DNA from 2 places in the Bradyrhizobium sp. 521_C7_N1_3 genome. Region 1 is predicted to be linked to the other one. Evidence: riboswitches for the same ligand, from Rfam matches in the RefSeq annotation. Region 1 holds a riboswitch; the other holds the start of a gene.
The links. Region 1 has a riboswitch for cobalamin ahead of AB7008_RS27525 (TonB-dependent receptor plug domain-containing protein). Riboswitches for the same ligand answer to the same signal wherever they lie in the genome.

Region 1 (7,787 bases):
CGCTCATGCCACTTTTCAACCAGTCGATCAGGCGCAAGATCGTCGGGATCGCCCTCGGATTGATCGTCCTGATGCTGGTCACCTCGATTCTTTCGATGGTGATGTCGAGCCAGGTCGGCGTCCTCCTGGACGAGCTGACCAACCGCTACATCCCGGCCTATGGCGATCTGGCGCGCGCCAATATCCGCTCGCTGGAGCGGTCGGTGGCGCTGCGGCGCATGGTCATGATGAAGATGCAGGAAGCCCCGGACGAGGAGGCGTACGCTGCACGGCTGAAAGAGTTCGACGAGGCCGACCGCAAGATCGAGGCGGAGACCTCGGACGCGCGCAGCCACATCAACGCGATCATCGACGATTCCAGGACGCCCTCGGACAATGCCGCGCTGGCGCGGATCGACACCCGTATCGAGACCGCCGTCACAGAGCTGCGCCAGGGCATGAACGAGGCGCACGCCAAGCTCCTCAAGCAGATCGATGCCAAGCAGATGCCTGAGGCGCGCGGCACGCTGGAGCATCTCGACGCGCTGCGCGACCAGTTCAACCAGAGGATCGACGGCATTCGTGCCGACATGCTCAAGCAGGTCTATGCCTCGACGTCGACCGTGGTCGGCCAACAGCGGAAGGCGATCATCATCTCCGGCATCGTCACCATCCTCGCAGCGGTGGTCGGATTTGCCTTTGCGTTGCTGGTCTCGAGCGGCATCACGCGGCCGGTGCGCCTGCTGCTCGCCGGTACCCGCGAGGTCGAGGCCGGTCGCTTCGACAGGCCGATCACGGTCTCGACCCAGGACGAGATCGGCGAACTGGCCGCCGCCTTCAACCGCATGGTCGAGCAACTCAGGCACAATGAGCGCATCCGCGAGACCTTTGGCCGCTACATCGATCCCAAGGTGGTGCAGGGGCTGATCGACCGGCCGGAGGTCGCCATCGACGGCCAGCGCCGGGTGATGACCATCATGTTCTGCGACATGAGCGGCTTCACCTCGATGAGCGAAGGCATGACCCCGCGCGGCCTCGTCAAGGTGATGAACCACTATTTCACGGTGATGTCCGGTCCCATCAGGAACAATCGCGGCGTCATCGACAAGTATATCGGCGATGCCATCATGGCCTATTGGGGGCCTCCCTTCATCGAGGAGGACGAGCCGGCGCTGCTCGCCTGCTTCGCCGCCATCGACATGGCCGATCAGGTGCCCGCGCTCCAGAAGCAGTTGCCGGACCTGCTCGGCATCCGCGCCATGCCGGCGCCGTGCGATCTGCGGATCGGCATCGCCACCGGCGAGGTCCTGACCGGCAGCATCGGCTCCGAGCTGATGATGAGCTTCACCGTGATGGGCGACGCTGTGAACCTGGCTTCACGGCTGGAGGCCGTCAACAAGACCTACGGCACCCGCATCCTGATCTCGCAGGCCAGTGCGGACGCGATCGGCTCGAGCTGCGAGCTGCGCGAGATCGATCGTCTCGCGGTGGCCGGGCAGAGTGCGCCACAAGCCATTTTCGAGGTGATGAGCAAGGCGCACGGGCTCAGCGTCCCGCAGCAGAGCCTGCGCACGCATTATGCCGAAGGCCTCGCCGCCTATCGCGCCCGGCGCTTCGACGAGGCTCGCGCCGCCTTCAACACGGCGCTCGAAGCCGTGCCCGGCGACGGTCCCTCGCGCACGCTGCTCGGCCGCATCGCGCAGTTCGAGGCCAATCCGCCGGACGCCAATTGGGACGGCGCATGGCGGCTCGAGCAGAAATAGTCGTCCGTGCCGGGCCGGCACCGCCCTTGCCGGAAAAAACGCTTCTACTTGATAACGATGTTCGCAGTGACCTAATTCCCGGGCTTAGGTTAGTCGTCCCTTGAGGCGTTTGATGGGGACACGCCGATGACAGAACTTCAGGACAGGCTGGAACGGTTCGAGACGCTCACCGCCGAATGCGAGCTGATCGCCAAGCTCGCGACCGACAGCACCAAGCGCGAGTTCTATCTGAAACTCTCGGAGCAATACCGTCAGTTGGCGGTTGATATGCGGAAGGTGATCGCGACCAAAGCCGCGGCCTGACGCCGACCGCAAGCCGTTCTTAATGTTTGGCGCGCATCTTCCGGGATGCGGGCGTCGCGATCCATGATTGCTCGCGGTGGGAATGCCGAGATCCGTTGCTGTGCAGCGCACCTCGCCGACGTCGCTTTGCCGCTCCCTACCAGGGCAATCCCATGCGCCTTGTTGCAGTCCTCATCTTCGCGCTCATGATGGCCGCCTGCAATCAGGAGCAGGACATCACCGGCTCGACCCCGGTCTGTGCGATGCGGAGCTACAGCTCCTACAATCCCCGCGACATGAACCAGTGCGTTGCCGCCTGCAAGGCGTGCGACCACGGCAACACCGTCACCTGCACCACGTCATGCACCCTCAAGGGCGCCCACTGAGCGGCGGCGCTGCCTGGAGCTAGGGGGGACGGTGCTCGGGCACCGGAACGATTCACATGGGTCAGTCATTGAAGGGGCAGGCAGGACGCGGAGTCCTATGGAATGGGTATGCTCGATCCCGGTCGGTTCCTGGTGTCGTGCTCGCATTGCGATGCATGGCCGATGGCGGCCAACGTCAAACGTTCGAGCTGGTCTTCGTCGCCGCACGAGGTCCGCTTCGTATGCCCGCGCTGTCGCCGCGAGGAGACCGCCATCATCTCGGCCTCCGGTGAGCTGACCCCGATCCGGCGCAGCGACGCCCCGCTGCGCGACGTCGGCGCGGCCTGGGCTCAGGCCCAGCGGCCAAGAGGGCGGGCGTAACCCGCCTGTCACAGAACCAAGAGATTGGGCGCAATCAGCTCTGCGCAACACCTTGCGCGGTCCGTTTTTGGAACCCGGCCTAGGCCGACGCGTTTCCGCTCCGACATCAACGCATCGAGGCCCTGCGAATGATCAGCGAGCATTTCGACACCCGCACCCGGATCAACATGAAGCTGGCGCTGGATCGGGTCTGCCGCAATCGCCCAATCGGTGAGGACCATTGCTTTCGCAGGTCCGTTGCCGAGAACATCATCCGCTGCGCGCTCACGGGCCGCACCGGCATCGGCCAGCTCGTCGATGCCGGCGAGCGGGCGGTGATCAGGACGCATTCGGAACGGGAGCCGGCCTGATTGCGCCGGCTCAATCTCCGGTGCGGTGCTTTGACCGTGATGCAACCGGCCGATTGACTCTCCGCTTGCCCGCCCCCTAGATTGGCCGGTGACGGTTCTCCTCACGGAGATCAAAAGGGAACGTGGTGCGAGATTTTCCCGATACCGGGATATTCTCAACGCCACGGCTGCCCCCGCAACTGTAAGCGGTGAATCTTTCGTCATATGCCACTGGGAATCTCGGTCCTGGGAAGGCGACGTAAGGTAACGACCCGCGAGCCAGGAGACCTGCCGTCAGCCGTGGTCACACGCGAAGATGTCGGTCGGGGAGTACAGACATTAGCTTCACCGGAGCAATCGAACGCTCCGCCGTGAAACATCGTTCGCTGTGACGTGCCACTGACGTCATACCGAGGTTACAAGAGTGTCCCGTATTGTCTTTGCCGCCAGGCGCTTCCGCGCCGGCCTTGTCGTGCTCGTTTCCCTGTCTTCGCTCGATCTGTCCATTGCCCAGGCCCAGCAATCGGCATCGCCCGATCTGCTGCCGCCGGTCGAGGTCGCGCCGACCGCGCGTGCGGCCAAGCCGCAAGTCGCGCGGCTTGCGCCCGACAAGCCCGAGCGGCGCTTCGCTCGGGTCCCTAAGCCCGAGCTGGTGCCGGCGTCGCCCCCGGTTGCCGGGGTATCCGCGGCCAACCTGTTTCCGACGGTCGTCGTCAGCCCGACGGGCGTTGTCACGCCGACCAATCTGGTTGCGAGCTCGGTGACGGTTCTGACCGCCAGAGACATCGAGCGCGATCAGCGCCGGACCGCATCCGATGCGCTGAGCGTGGTTCCTGGCTTGAACCTCGTGCAGACCGGCGGTCCCGGCGGACAGACGTCGATCTTCATGCGCGGAACGAATTCCAACCACACCAAGGTCCTGATCGACGGCATCGACGTCAGCGATCCCGGCAACCCGAACCGTTCGTTTGATTTCGGCCAGTTGCTCACCTCCGATATTCAGCAGATCGAAGTCCTGCGCGGTCCGCAGGGCGGTCTCTACGGCGCAGACGCGCTGGGGGGCGTGATCTCCATCGTGACGAAGAAGGGCGACGGTCCCGCCCGCGCGACCGGCTCGGTCGAGGGAGGCTCGTTCGGAACGTTCAATCAAACCGCAGGCCTGAGCGGTTCACAGGACCACTTCAACTATGCCTTCAACGTTGCGCATTTCCACGCGAACGACGTGCCGGTGACGCCGGTCGAATTGCTGCCGCCGGGGCAGAAGGCGATCGGCAACAACTACGACAACATGACTTATTCGACGAAGCTTGGCGCCGAATTGAGCGAACGCCTGACGCTCAACGGCGTGGCGCGGTACACTGACGCCACCCTCCGCTTTACCGGAGACACCTTCGATCTCGTCACATTCGCGAGCTTTCCCGCGGCCGCGCAAAGCACGCAGACGGTGCACCAGCTCTTCACGCGCGGGGAGGCGGTCTGGTCTGCTCTCGACGACCGGATGACGAGCTATTTCGGCGTCAACTACACCAACCACTGGAACTACAACATCTCGCCCGGCAACGCGATGGCCACGATCACGACCGGCGACCGCGTCAAGTATGATTGGCACACCACGACCCAGCTCGCGCCCAACAGCAATGTCATCCTTGGCGCGGAGCATGAGACCGAAACACTGCAAACGGCGATGCTCTCGGCGCAAAACGTCAACAAGGCCGGCTATATGGAGCTGCAGTCCCAGTTCCGGGATCGCGTCTTCTTCACGGCCAACGTCCGGCAGGACGACAACGAGCGGTTTGGAGAGCATCCGACCTTTCGTCTGGCGTCTGCCGTGATCGTGCCGGTCACGGATACGAAGTTCAAGGGAAGCTACGGCACGGGGTTCAAGGCGCCGACGCTCAACCAGCTTTACGTGAGCTTTCCCGCGTTCTTCTTCTTTGCAAATCCCAACCTCAGGCCCGAGGAAAGCGTCGGATACGACGCGGGCTTCGAGCAACCCTTGTTTGGCGATCGCGTTCGCTTCGGGTCGACCTACTTCCGCAACAACATCACGGACCTGATCCAGAGCACGTTCGATCCCGTGACATTCACGAGCACCAACACCAATATCGGCAAGGCGATCACGGAGGGCACGGAGAGCTTCGTCGCGGCGGCGATCACCGACCGGCTTCGCGTTCGTGCCGACTACACTTTTACCCGCGCGGTCGATGTGACAGCGGGACTGGAGCTGCTGAGGCGTCCGAAGGAGAAGTGGAGCGCGAATGTCATCTGGAATCCGATCGACCCGCTCACATTGTCCGCAACCGTGTTGCACGTCGGGAGTTTCGTCGATGGCAACCGTGACTTCAGCATTCCGCGTCTGCTGGCTTCGGCCTACACCATCGTCAACGTCGCAGCCGAATATCTGGTCACCGACCAGGTGAAGGTGTTTGGCCGGGTCGATAATCTCGCCAATGTGCACTATCAAAATCCGACCGGCTTTCTGCAGCCGGCACTGGGCGTCTATGGCGGCATTCGCCTGGCGAATTACGACGTCAGATAGCGAGGGAGAGAAGCCTCATGACGACGGCCGATCCGCTCATGGACCTGATCGCAAGCCAGCTTGCCGACGCTGAGGCCGGCTGGAGCGTCGGCACGTTCGGTGCCATTGCCGAGTTCACGCGCGAGCCCGGCGAAGCCTTCGATATCGAGCAGTCGCGCAACCGGATCAGCGTCGTGGCGCAGAAGGGTGGGATACGCGTTGTCTCCCACCCGGATCTGCGCCTGATCGCGTCGGAATCGCCGACCACGGAGAGCTGGAGCCACCGCATCGCGCTGTGTCTTCCGCATGAAGCGAGCGTCATGAGTGGTCGTACCGTGCTGACCGAGCTCGGCCCGGATATCGAGTCGCTCCAGAGGAGGGATCGCAGCGGCATCCTGTTCGACCTTGGCCTCGGAGCGTTGCAGATCGACGCCTGCATCCGCGTCAGCGATGCCGACGCCATTGCCGCACTCAGGAGCCGCACGGGCCAATCCGTGTTCGCGCCCGAAAGCGACGCCATGCGGATCATTCTGGCTGCCAATCCGCACCGCGTCTTCATCAGCCGCATCGGGCGCGCCGAGGTATTCCAGCCGATCCCGCCGCCGGGCGGGCGAAGCCCTGACGGCCCGCACACCCACGTCCTGCCAAAGCTGCTCGCGCATGGCCGTACCCATGCCGCCACCGAGCCGCTGCCCGAGGGATGGATCCCCTGCGCGCATCTCTATCCGGCCCATCCGCTGCGCGATCAGCTCGGCCGCAAGCGCGCTTTCCGGCCGGATCATCACGCAGCCTTCCAGGCGCTGCTCGAACTCTATGGGCTGCCGGAGCTAATGGCGTGCAAGAGGGCCGTGGTCGAGGCGGTCGCGGAGGGGCGGGGACCTGAGACGGTGACGCTTCCATCCGATCGCACGGCGCGCGCCACCGTTCGCGTGGCCTTGCGCCAATTGGCGGCCATGGAGCCGCACACCGTGACACTCGCCGCCTGGCTTGCCGCCTACGACCGGCGCGATCCAGCCGAGACTGAAGATCCCATGGAGGCTCTTCACTGAGTCAGACGTCAAAAATGTGCTACAAATCCCACAAGGAGATCGTTCCATGACTGTCACCATCCTGCCGCCCCACGCCGATCGTTTCCGCCTTCATCCGGTCGCCTCGCGCCTTGCGCCGATGTTCTGCTTTGCGCTGCTGACCGTGTCATGCGCGCTCGCGAGCCTCGCGCTTGCCTGCGCGACGCCGTTTGCGGCGTTCGCCGTCGTCGCCGCCGCGATGCTGCCGATGCGTCCGGCGCTGCTCGTCGTCACCGGCGCCTGGCTCGTGAACCAGACCATCGGCTTCGGCGTCCTGCATTATCCCATTGACGGCAGCACCATCGCTTGGGGCTTTGTGATCGGCGCGGCTGCGTTGCTGTCGACCGCAACGGCATCGACCGTCCTCCGCCTGCTGCCGCAGGGCCGCACGCCGCTGATGCTGGCCATCGCGCTCGTCGCCGCCTACGCCGCCTACGAGCTCGCGCTGCTCGCCGCGACGCCGTTCCTGGGCGGAGAGGGCGCGTTCACTGCGGCCATCGTGACGCGCATCGGGCTGACCAGCGCCGTCTGGCTCGCCGGCCTCGTCGCGGCCTGCGAGATCGTCCGCCTGGTCGATCCGTTCGGGCGCAAGGGCGCAATGTCGGCCTGAGTGGCTGACTGGTATCCTGGATGGAGCGAAGCGAAATCCGGGGCTGCCCGCCCGGCATGCGCAGCTTTCCCGGATTGCGCTGCGCTCCATCCGGGCTACGAGACGAGAGTCCGGTCATGTCTATGACCGGACCTTCGCCCACCGCCGCAAGGCGACCGCCGTCCACACCGTCTCGACAAACCCGAACGGCCAGGCGCCCTGGAGAAAGCCGTAGGCGCTGCTGAGCGCGCACGCCGCCGCGAAGGCCAGCACATAGCGAGGCCCGCGCGGCTCAAGCGCGTAGAACAGCAGCATCGCGCTGACCGACAGCAGTCCGAAGATCGTCAGCGTATCCATCAGCCCGCTGGCGCTTTCGGCCTCTTGGCGACCCCGAGCGCGTGAAAAGCGGCGGGCTCCATCACCGGCCACAGCGCGGCCGTCGCGGTCAGGACGGTTGCCACGCACATCGCGGCCAGCACCGACGATCGGATTTTCAGGCCTGATGTCCGCGATC
Region 2 (7,787 bases), 2.1 Mb from region 1:
CGCCGGGCATGTTCCGAGGACCGATACACCTTGGGCTCGCCCTTGGTCACCTTGACGGCATCGTCCGCGTACATCGTCCAGCCGACGACGGGAGCGCCCGCGTGAAGCCTGCAATCGCGGCAGTGACACAGCGCATGCACGATCGCTTCGCCGTCGACCTGATAGCGGATCGCGCCACAGTGACAACCGCCGGTGATGGTGCTCATGCGTTCCTCCCGATGGAAGCGAGGTTTCGTTGATCGATAGCTCTCGAGACCTGCGGCTTCAACGGCGCAATCGATCTGCGATTGCGTCCTACTGTCGCGTGACAACTCCTGCCACCGCGAGGGCAAGGTGATCCGCGACTACCATTTGAACGAAGCCGCGATCTCGTAGCTGCGCGGCGCGCCCAGGATGATCTGGTCGGTGTAACCGGGATCGCCCCAGGCGGCGTAGAGCTTGTTGGTCAGGTTCCTCACGCGAAAGCTGATCCGGGTCTGGTCGACGCCCGGGAAATAGGCTTTTGGGATGTCGACGAACGCGTATGCGTCGAAGATCGTGTAGGCGTCCATCGTGACCAGATTGTCCTGGAAGTTGAAGCGGTCGCCGACGTGACGGACGAGGCCGCCGATCTCCACCGGCAGCCTCGTGTCGAAGCGGTAGGAGGCGCCGGCGTTGGCGATGAAGTTGGGAACGTTGGGCGGCGTCTTGCCCGAATAGGACTGGAAGTCGCCATTGCCGTCGACATAGGTGAAGTCGATGAAGCGCGACTGCACGAAGGCGACGTTGCCCCATAGCTTCAGGCCTGCGACCGGATTGACCGCGGCGGCAATCTCGACGCCCTTGGAGGCGATCTTGCCGGCGACGTTGAAGAGGATGCCGCTTTCGGGGACGTAGACGTTCTTGCGCTCGATGTCGAACGCCGAGAACGTGGCCTCCGCGCGCTTGTCGGCCGACAGCAGCTTCACGCCGGTCTCGTAGGTCCGCGATGTCGTCAGCAGCAGCGGCGTCGTGGGCCTGAGGATGAAGATGTTCGCCACCGTCGGGTCGGCTGCCGTCGCGTACTGGCTGTAAAGCATCACGCCGGGCGCGATGTCCCAGGTGTAGCCGATGCGTCCGGTGACCGGATTGAACGTCTTAGAGAAAGGATAGTTGGCTTTCAGGAGGCCATTCTCGTCGAAGCGGGTCCGCGATAGCTCGATATTCTCAAAACGGATGCCGCCGATCAGTGCGAAGGTCGAGGTCAGCTTGAGCCGGTCCTCGAACGACAGCGAGGCGGTGTCGAGATGGGTGTAGATCTTCTCGTCGCTGCGTGGGCCGTAGAGGCCGCGATCCGGGTTGAGGAGGTCGACGTAGTCGTTGAAGAACAGCGTGTCCTGCGAGACGTTGAACTGGTTGCTGCTCGCCGCCACGGTGGCCACGAAGCGATTGTCCATTCCACCGACGTTGGAATTAACGGTGAGGTCGGTGATGTTGCCGTAGAGTCGCTGGGCGTGATCCAGCGCCAGACGTTCGCGATAGATGCTCTGCGCGCCTGCGAAATTGCCTATTGTCTGGTCGAACGACGAGATCTCGTTGTTGAACCAGTGCCGGTGGGCGTCATAGCCATAGACCTGGCTTTTCAGCGAGACGTTGTTGGTGATGTCCCATTGAAAGCCACTGCGCAGCCAGAGCTCGTTGGCGCCGCTATGATTGTTTAGCACGTTGTAGTTCGTGGTCAGCGTGCGCGCGTCGATGGTGACCGGGACCGGTGTGCCGCCGCCGAGGTAATAGTTACTCCACCGACCGGACACGATGCCGTACGTCGGCACGATGCCCGGCGCGTTCGCGGGCACCAGCGGTGTCCCCCAGTAGAAGCGGTCGTTGTCCTGCCTGTATTCGGTCGCGCCCCAGATCTTCAGGTTCTCGTTGACGCGATAGTTCAGCTGGCCCGAGACGTTGCTGAGCTTCGAATAGGTGTCGTCGATAAAGCCCTTGTTGTTGAAATGGCTGATATCGAAGCGGTAGTCGAGGCCGTTGATCAGCGTGCTGCCGCCCGATCCGTAACCGGCGCGATAGCCGTTGAAGGAATCGTAGGAGGTGAAGGCGTCGTTGACGATTGGTCCGGTGTGCGGCGCCTTGTTGACGTAGTTGATGGCGCCGCCGGTCGCACCGAGGCCCGCCACCAGCGAGTCCGGTCCCTTGATGATCTCGACCTGCTGGAGGCCAGCCACGTCCATGGGACGGCCGGTCATGGTCGACGGCCCGATCGGGATGCCGTTGTAGAGCGTGGAGATCTGGTCGCCGGAAAAGCCACGCATCGAGAAGATGGCGGGCGCGCCGGGCGCATCGCCGCCGGTGACGCCGACCGCCGCCTTGGCGACGTCGGTCGTGGTCCGGATGCCCAGGTCCTGCATCGTCCGCTGACTGATGACCTCGACGGTCGCCGGCATCTCGCGCGCGGTGATCCCGAGCCGGGAGCCGACGTCGGTGACGGCGGCCGTGTTCAGCGGCGTCTGCACCGGGCCGCTCGGAGCTTGCGCGGCCGGAACGGCGACAGCAGGGGCGCCACGATTGCGTCCCGCGGCGCGCCGGGCCTGGCGCGGCTTCTGGGTGCCGGGGCTGACGGCGGGAGCCTGTCGCGGCGCAGGCGGAGACACGATCACCGGGCCGACCTCCCGGGAACGGTTGTCCTGCGCCGCACTTTGCGCGAGCGCCGCGGACGACAGCGACACCGACGAGAGCAGGGTAATCAGGAAAGCATGCGACAACGCTGGCCTCGCGCCAGCACGGAAATGAAGATTTTGCACAACAACGCTCTGCGGCGACGCAAACAAACCGTCACCGCGGTTGCCTTAGTCATCCACCTTCGCCCCAGGCGGCGGATGCACCGGCTACTTGTCCGACATCAGGGCACCCCGCCCAATGCGTTCGCGCGTGACCATGGCTGGTAGCAGGTTTCCTGGCTCGCGGGTCATCGCCTTCGACCACCTTCCCAGAGGCCCAAGCGGGGCTCCAGTGGTTCGTTTGGTCGTCGGCTATCCGCCTACAGTTGCGGGGGCAGCCGCGGAATTGCCCACTGAGGTGGGCGCACCGCATTCCCTTGAAGAGTCCTTGCGGACACTACCGATCACGAAACTGGCATCAGGGGATGAGCGCGTCAACATCCGCGCGGGCTGTTCGATGGGCCGGTCGGTCGATGGTGGCCTTGTGTTGCTGTTTTGCACGATAGTCCGAGGGACTGCGTCGAAACGTCCAACCCGGCCTCCGGACGAGCCTGGGTAACGAACGCTTGACCACGATCAATGACTGCCTTTGGTGTCCGAATATGCTACTGAGACCGAGTTCCCGCCTGACAAGGTAAGTCGATATTGCTGCAGTTCGTCCGTACCATCCTGGCAGTCGCCATCGCCATCTCCCTGGCGATGCTGCCGGTTGGCGCGTCCGCGGCGAACCTCGCAATGTCGTCGGATGGCATGCAGACGGCCATGCACATGAGCGGTGACGCCGACATGTCGATGGACGATTGTTGTCCCGACATGAAGGGAACGGGCTCCCATATCGGCGACTACAAGTGCGGTATGGGCTTCTGCTGCGTTGGCGGGATCATCGCGCTCGGTGATGTCAGGCCCGTGGCGTTCGAGCGTCTCGCCGTCGTGGCCAGCACGATGGCTATTCCCCCGGATCAGGTCGTTTCCTTCCGCGGCGGCAGTCCTCCTTTCCGACCTCCTCGAATCTGATCTCGCAAAGCCCGAGACGCGAGCGGCATGCCTGCTCGCGACGACGACTGACGTGCGCGCTTCACGCGCCACGGCGAAAGATCAATTCATGAGGACAGGACAATGCTTTCCAAAATCAGCACCGCGGCTCTCGCCGCCACCCTTTCGCTTGCCGCTTCCGCCGCGATGGCGGGCGCGGGCGACTACGCCTTCGAGCCCGTCACGCCGCAGATGAAGAAGGGCGAAGACGTCACGCTCGCCGTTCGCCTGACGAACAAGCAGACCGGCAAGCCGATACCGGACGCGGTCATCTTCAAGACGCGGCTCGACATGGCCCCGGACGGGATGGCGGAGATGGAATCGGCGGTCGCGCCGCTGCCGTCCAGGGAACCGGGTGTGTACGCCTTCAAGACGGACCTGCCGATGGCTGGACGCTACCAGATGACGCTGTCCGTGAAGGTGCAGGGCGAACCGGAGACCGTCACCGGCAAGGTGATCGTCACGGCGGTCAAGTGAGCGTTCGGGCGCTGCCCGGCGGCGCCCGACATTCCCCTTTTTCCTTCACACGGACGCGCGCTCCCGGGCGCGCGGATACACGACATGAAAACGCTGCGTCTCCTGACGGCACTTGCGCTGGGCGGCGGCCTGGTCCTGGCCGGTTACTACTGGCATTCGAACGGTGCGGGCTGGCTCGCTGAGGCCGGCATATCATCGGCTGCGGCTGCCGCGGAGCGAACGCCGCTCTACTACCGCGATCCAAGCGGTGCGCCGCTCTGGTCTGCGGCTCCGAAGAAGGACGACCGCGGGCGGGACTATCTGCCGGTCTACGACGACGATGGAGCGGCCGTCGCGCCGGCGCCGCCGAAGGCGCAGGCGGCTTCGCCGCGAAAAATCCTCTACTACCGCAATCCCATGGGGCTGCCAGATACCTCGTCCGTCCCGAAGAAGGATCCGATGGGGATGGACTATGTCGCCGTTTACGAAGGCGACGACGCCGACGACGGCACGGTGAAGCTGTCGCCCGGCAAGATCCAGCGCGCGGGCGTGAAGTCCGAGCCCGTCGCGCGACGCTCGATCCGGGTCTCGGTGAAGGCGCCCGGCACGATCCAGCTCGATGAACGCCGCGTGTCGGTGATCGCGATGCGCGCCGAAAGCTTCGTGCAGAAGGTCGCCGACGTGACGACCGGCACGCGCGTGAAGGCCGGTCAGCCGCTGATGGAAATCTACAGTTCGGCGGTGGCGTCTGCGGCGGCGGAATATCTCGCGACGATCACCTCCAAGACGGTCGGCGGTGTCGAGATGTACGGCCGCGGCTCGCGACAGCGGCTGGTCAATCTCGACGTTCCCGAGTCCGTCATCGCGGAGATGGACAAGACGCACACGGCGCCCGTGGCCATACGCTGGTCCGCGCCGCGCGACGGGGTCGTGCTCGAACGCAACGCGATCGAAGGCATGCGGGCCAATCCCGGCGACGTGCTGTTCCGGATCGCGGACACCTCGGTCGTCTGGGCGCTGGTCGACGTGGCCGAGCGCGATCTCGGCAACATCGCGGTGGGGCAGTCGGTCGCGGTGCGCGCGCGCAGTTTCCCCGGCCGAAGCTTCACCGGGACAATCGCCGTCGTCTATCCGCAGGTGAACCGCGACACCCGAACCGTTCGCGTCAGGATCGAGCTTGCCAATCCGGACGCGGTGCTGCTGCCGGACATGTACGTCGATGCGGACATCGACACGGCCGATGCCGCGCCCGTCCTGGCGATACCGGACAGCGCGGTGCTCGATACCGGCAGCCGGCAGGCCGTCCTCGTCGACAAGGGGGAAGGGCGCTTCGAGCCGCGGGAAGTCAAGCTCGGCCGTCGCGGCGGCGGCTATGTCGAGGTGCGCCATGGTCTCGCGGACGGCGAGGCGGTGGTGACCTCCGCCAACTTCCTGATCGATGCGGAAAGCAACCTGAAGGCGGCGCTGAAGGGTTTTGGTGAGGCGGCGTCCCAGGCCACCGACGCCGGCCCTGGCGATGCAACGGGAGATCACAAATGATCGCCCGCATCATCGCCTGGTCGGCGCGCAATCTGCTGCTCGTGCTGTTCGGGACCGGCTTCGCAGCCGCCGCCGGCCTCTATGCCCTGGTTCACCTTCCGCTGGATGCGATCCCGGATCTCTCGGATACGCAGGTCATCGTCTACACCGAGTATCCCGGCCAGGCGCCGCAGGTGATCGAGGATCAGGTCACCTATCCGCTGACGACGGCGATGCTCACCGTGCCGAAATCGAAGGTCGTCCGCGGCTTCTCGTTCTTCGGCGTCTCCTTCGTCTATGTGATCTTCGAGGACGGCACCGACATCTATTGGGCACGGTCGCGCGTCATGGAATTCCTGAACGGCGCGGCGTCGAGGCTTCCCGCCGGCGTCACCCCGACCATCGGGCCCGACGCGACCGGCGTCGGCTGGGTCTACCAATACGCCGTCATATCGAAGGAATTGAACTTGGCGGACACGCGCACGATCCAGGACTGGAATCTGAAGTTCGCGCTGGCCAAGGCCGAAGGCGTCGCCGAGGTCGCCAGCGTCGGCGGCTTCGTCAAGCAGTACAACGTGGTCCTCGACCCGCAGCGGATGCGCGACCGCGGCATCAGCATGCAGAAAATACGTGAGGCGATCCGCGCCAGCAACGCCGACGTCGGCGGCCGCACCGTCGAGCTCTCCGAGTTCGAATACGTCATCCGCGGCAAGGGCTACATCAAGAGCATCAACGATCTCGGCAACATCGTGCTGAAGACGAGCAACGGCACCCCGGTGCTGCTGCGGGATGTCGCCAGCGTCGAGCTCGGGCCCGACGAGCGGCGTGGCATCGCCGAATTGAACGGTGAGGGCGAGGTCGCGAGCGGCATCGTGCTGCAGCGGTTCGGCGTCAACGCCCTCGACGTCATCGAAAACGTCAAGAAGCGCTTCGGGGAGATCGCGAGCAGCCTGCCGAAATCAGTCGAGATCGTGCCGGTCTACGACCGGTCGAACCTGATCTACGCGGCCATCGATACCCTCAAGCACACGCTGTTCGAGGAGAGCATCGTCGTCGGGCTCGTCTGCATCGTTTTCCTGCTGCATGTCCGCAGCGCACTCGTCGCGATCCTGATGTTGCCGGTCGGCGTGTTGATGGCGTTTGGCGCCATGAAGCTGCTCGGGCTGGGATCGAACATCATGAGCCTCGGCGGCATCGCGATTGCCATCGGCGCCATGGTGGACGCCGCCATCGTCATGATCGAGAACGCGCACAAGCATCTCGAACGGGCAAGGCCCGATCAGTCGCGCGTGCAGGTTCTGATCGACGCGGCATCCGAGGTCGGCCCCGCGCTCTTCTTCAGCCTGCTGATCATCACCGTGTCGTTCATGCCGATCTTCACGCTGGAATCGCAGGAGGGCCGATTGTTCAGCCCGCTGGCGTTCACGAAGACCTTCTCGATGGCCGCCGCGGCCTTGCTGTCCGTCACCCTGGTGCCGGCGCTGATGGTGATCTTCGTCCGCGGCAGGATCGTGCCGGAGAGCAGGAACGTCATCAATCGCGTCCTGATCTGGGTCTACCGTCCCGTGATCAAGGGGGTTCTGCGCGCCAAGACGCTGGTCATCCTGGCTTCGCTCGTCGTGCTTGCGGTGACGATCTGGCCGGCGCGCCAGCTCGGCACCGAGTTCATGCCGGCGCTGAACGAGGGAACGCTGCTCTACATGCCAACGACGCTGCCCGGCATTTCGGTCACCAAGGCGGCCGAGCTGATGCAGATGCAGGACCGCATCATCAAGTCGTTCCCGGAGGTCGCTTCGGTCTACGGCAAGGCGGGACGAGCCGCCACTGCGACCGATCCCGCCCCGACCGAGATGTTTGAGACGGTCGTCAACCTGAAGCCTAGGGAGCAGTGGCGTTCCGGCGTTACCGTCGACAGTCTCATCGCCGAGATGGACAAGGCGTTGCAGTTTCCGGGCGTCTCCAATGCCTGGACCATGCCGATCAAGGCGCGCATCGACATGCTCTCCACCGGAATCCGCACGCCGGTCGGCGTCAAGGTCATGGGCACGGACCTCGCCGAGATCGACCGGCTCGCGAAGCAGATCGAGCGCGTCATCA

Region 2: it holds a riboswitch for cobalamin, as region 1 does, so the genes downstream of both, AB7008_RS17635 (TonB-dependent receptor) here and AB7008_RS27525 (TonB-dependent receptor plug domain-containing protein) in region 1, are expected to answer to the same signal.

What each region holds. Positions count from the first base shown of each region.
Region 1 covers NZ_CP197232.1:5,908,690-5,916,476, reverse strand. Annotated here, with positions in the region: gene AB7008_RS27550 (adenylate/guanylate cyclase domain-containing protein) at 6-1,742, shown strand; gene AB7008_RS27545 (hypothetical protein) at 1,869-2,045, shown strand; gene AB7008_RS27540 (hypothetical protein) at 2,198-2,410, shown strand; gene AB7008_RS27535 (hypothetical protein) at 2,513-2,770, shown strand; gene AB7008_RS27530 (hypothetical protein) at 2,899-3,120, shown strand; cobalamin riboswitch at 3,196-3,409, shown strand; gene AB7008_RS27525 (TonB-dependent receptor plug domain-containing protein) at 3,524-5,638, shown strand; gene AB7008_RS27520 (DUF6925 family protein) at 5,656-6,666, shown strand; gene AB7008_RS27515 (hypothetical protein) at 6,713-7,294, shown strand; gene AB7008_RS27510 (hypothetical protein) at 7,415-7,630, opposite strand; gene AB7008_RS27505 (hypothetical protein) at 7,630-7,787, opposite strand, start outside.
Region 2 covers NZ_CP197232.1:3,801,781-3,809,567, forward strand. Annotated here, with positions in the region: gene AB7008_RS17630 (GFA family protein) at 1-206, opposite strand, end outside; gene AB7008_RS17635 (TonB-dependent receptor) at 345-2,729, opposite strand; cobalamin riboswitch at 2,894-3,101, opposite strand; gene AB7008_RS17640 (hypothetical protein) at 3,333-3,698, shown strand; gene AB7008_RS17645 (FixH family protein) at 3,801-4,193, shown strand; gene AB7008_RS17650 (efflux RND transporter periplasmic adaptor subunit) at 4,278-5,711, shown strand; gene AB7008_RS17655 (efflux RND transporter permease subunit) at 5,708-7,787, shown strand, end outside.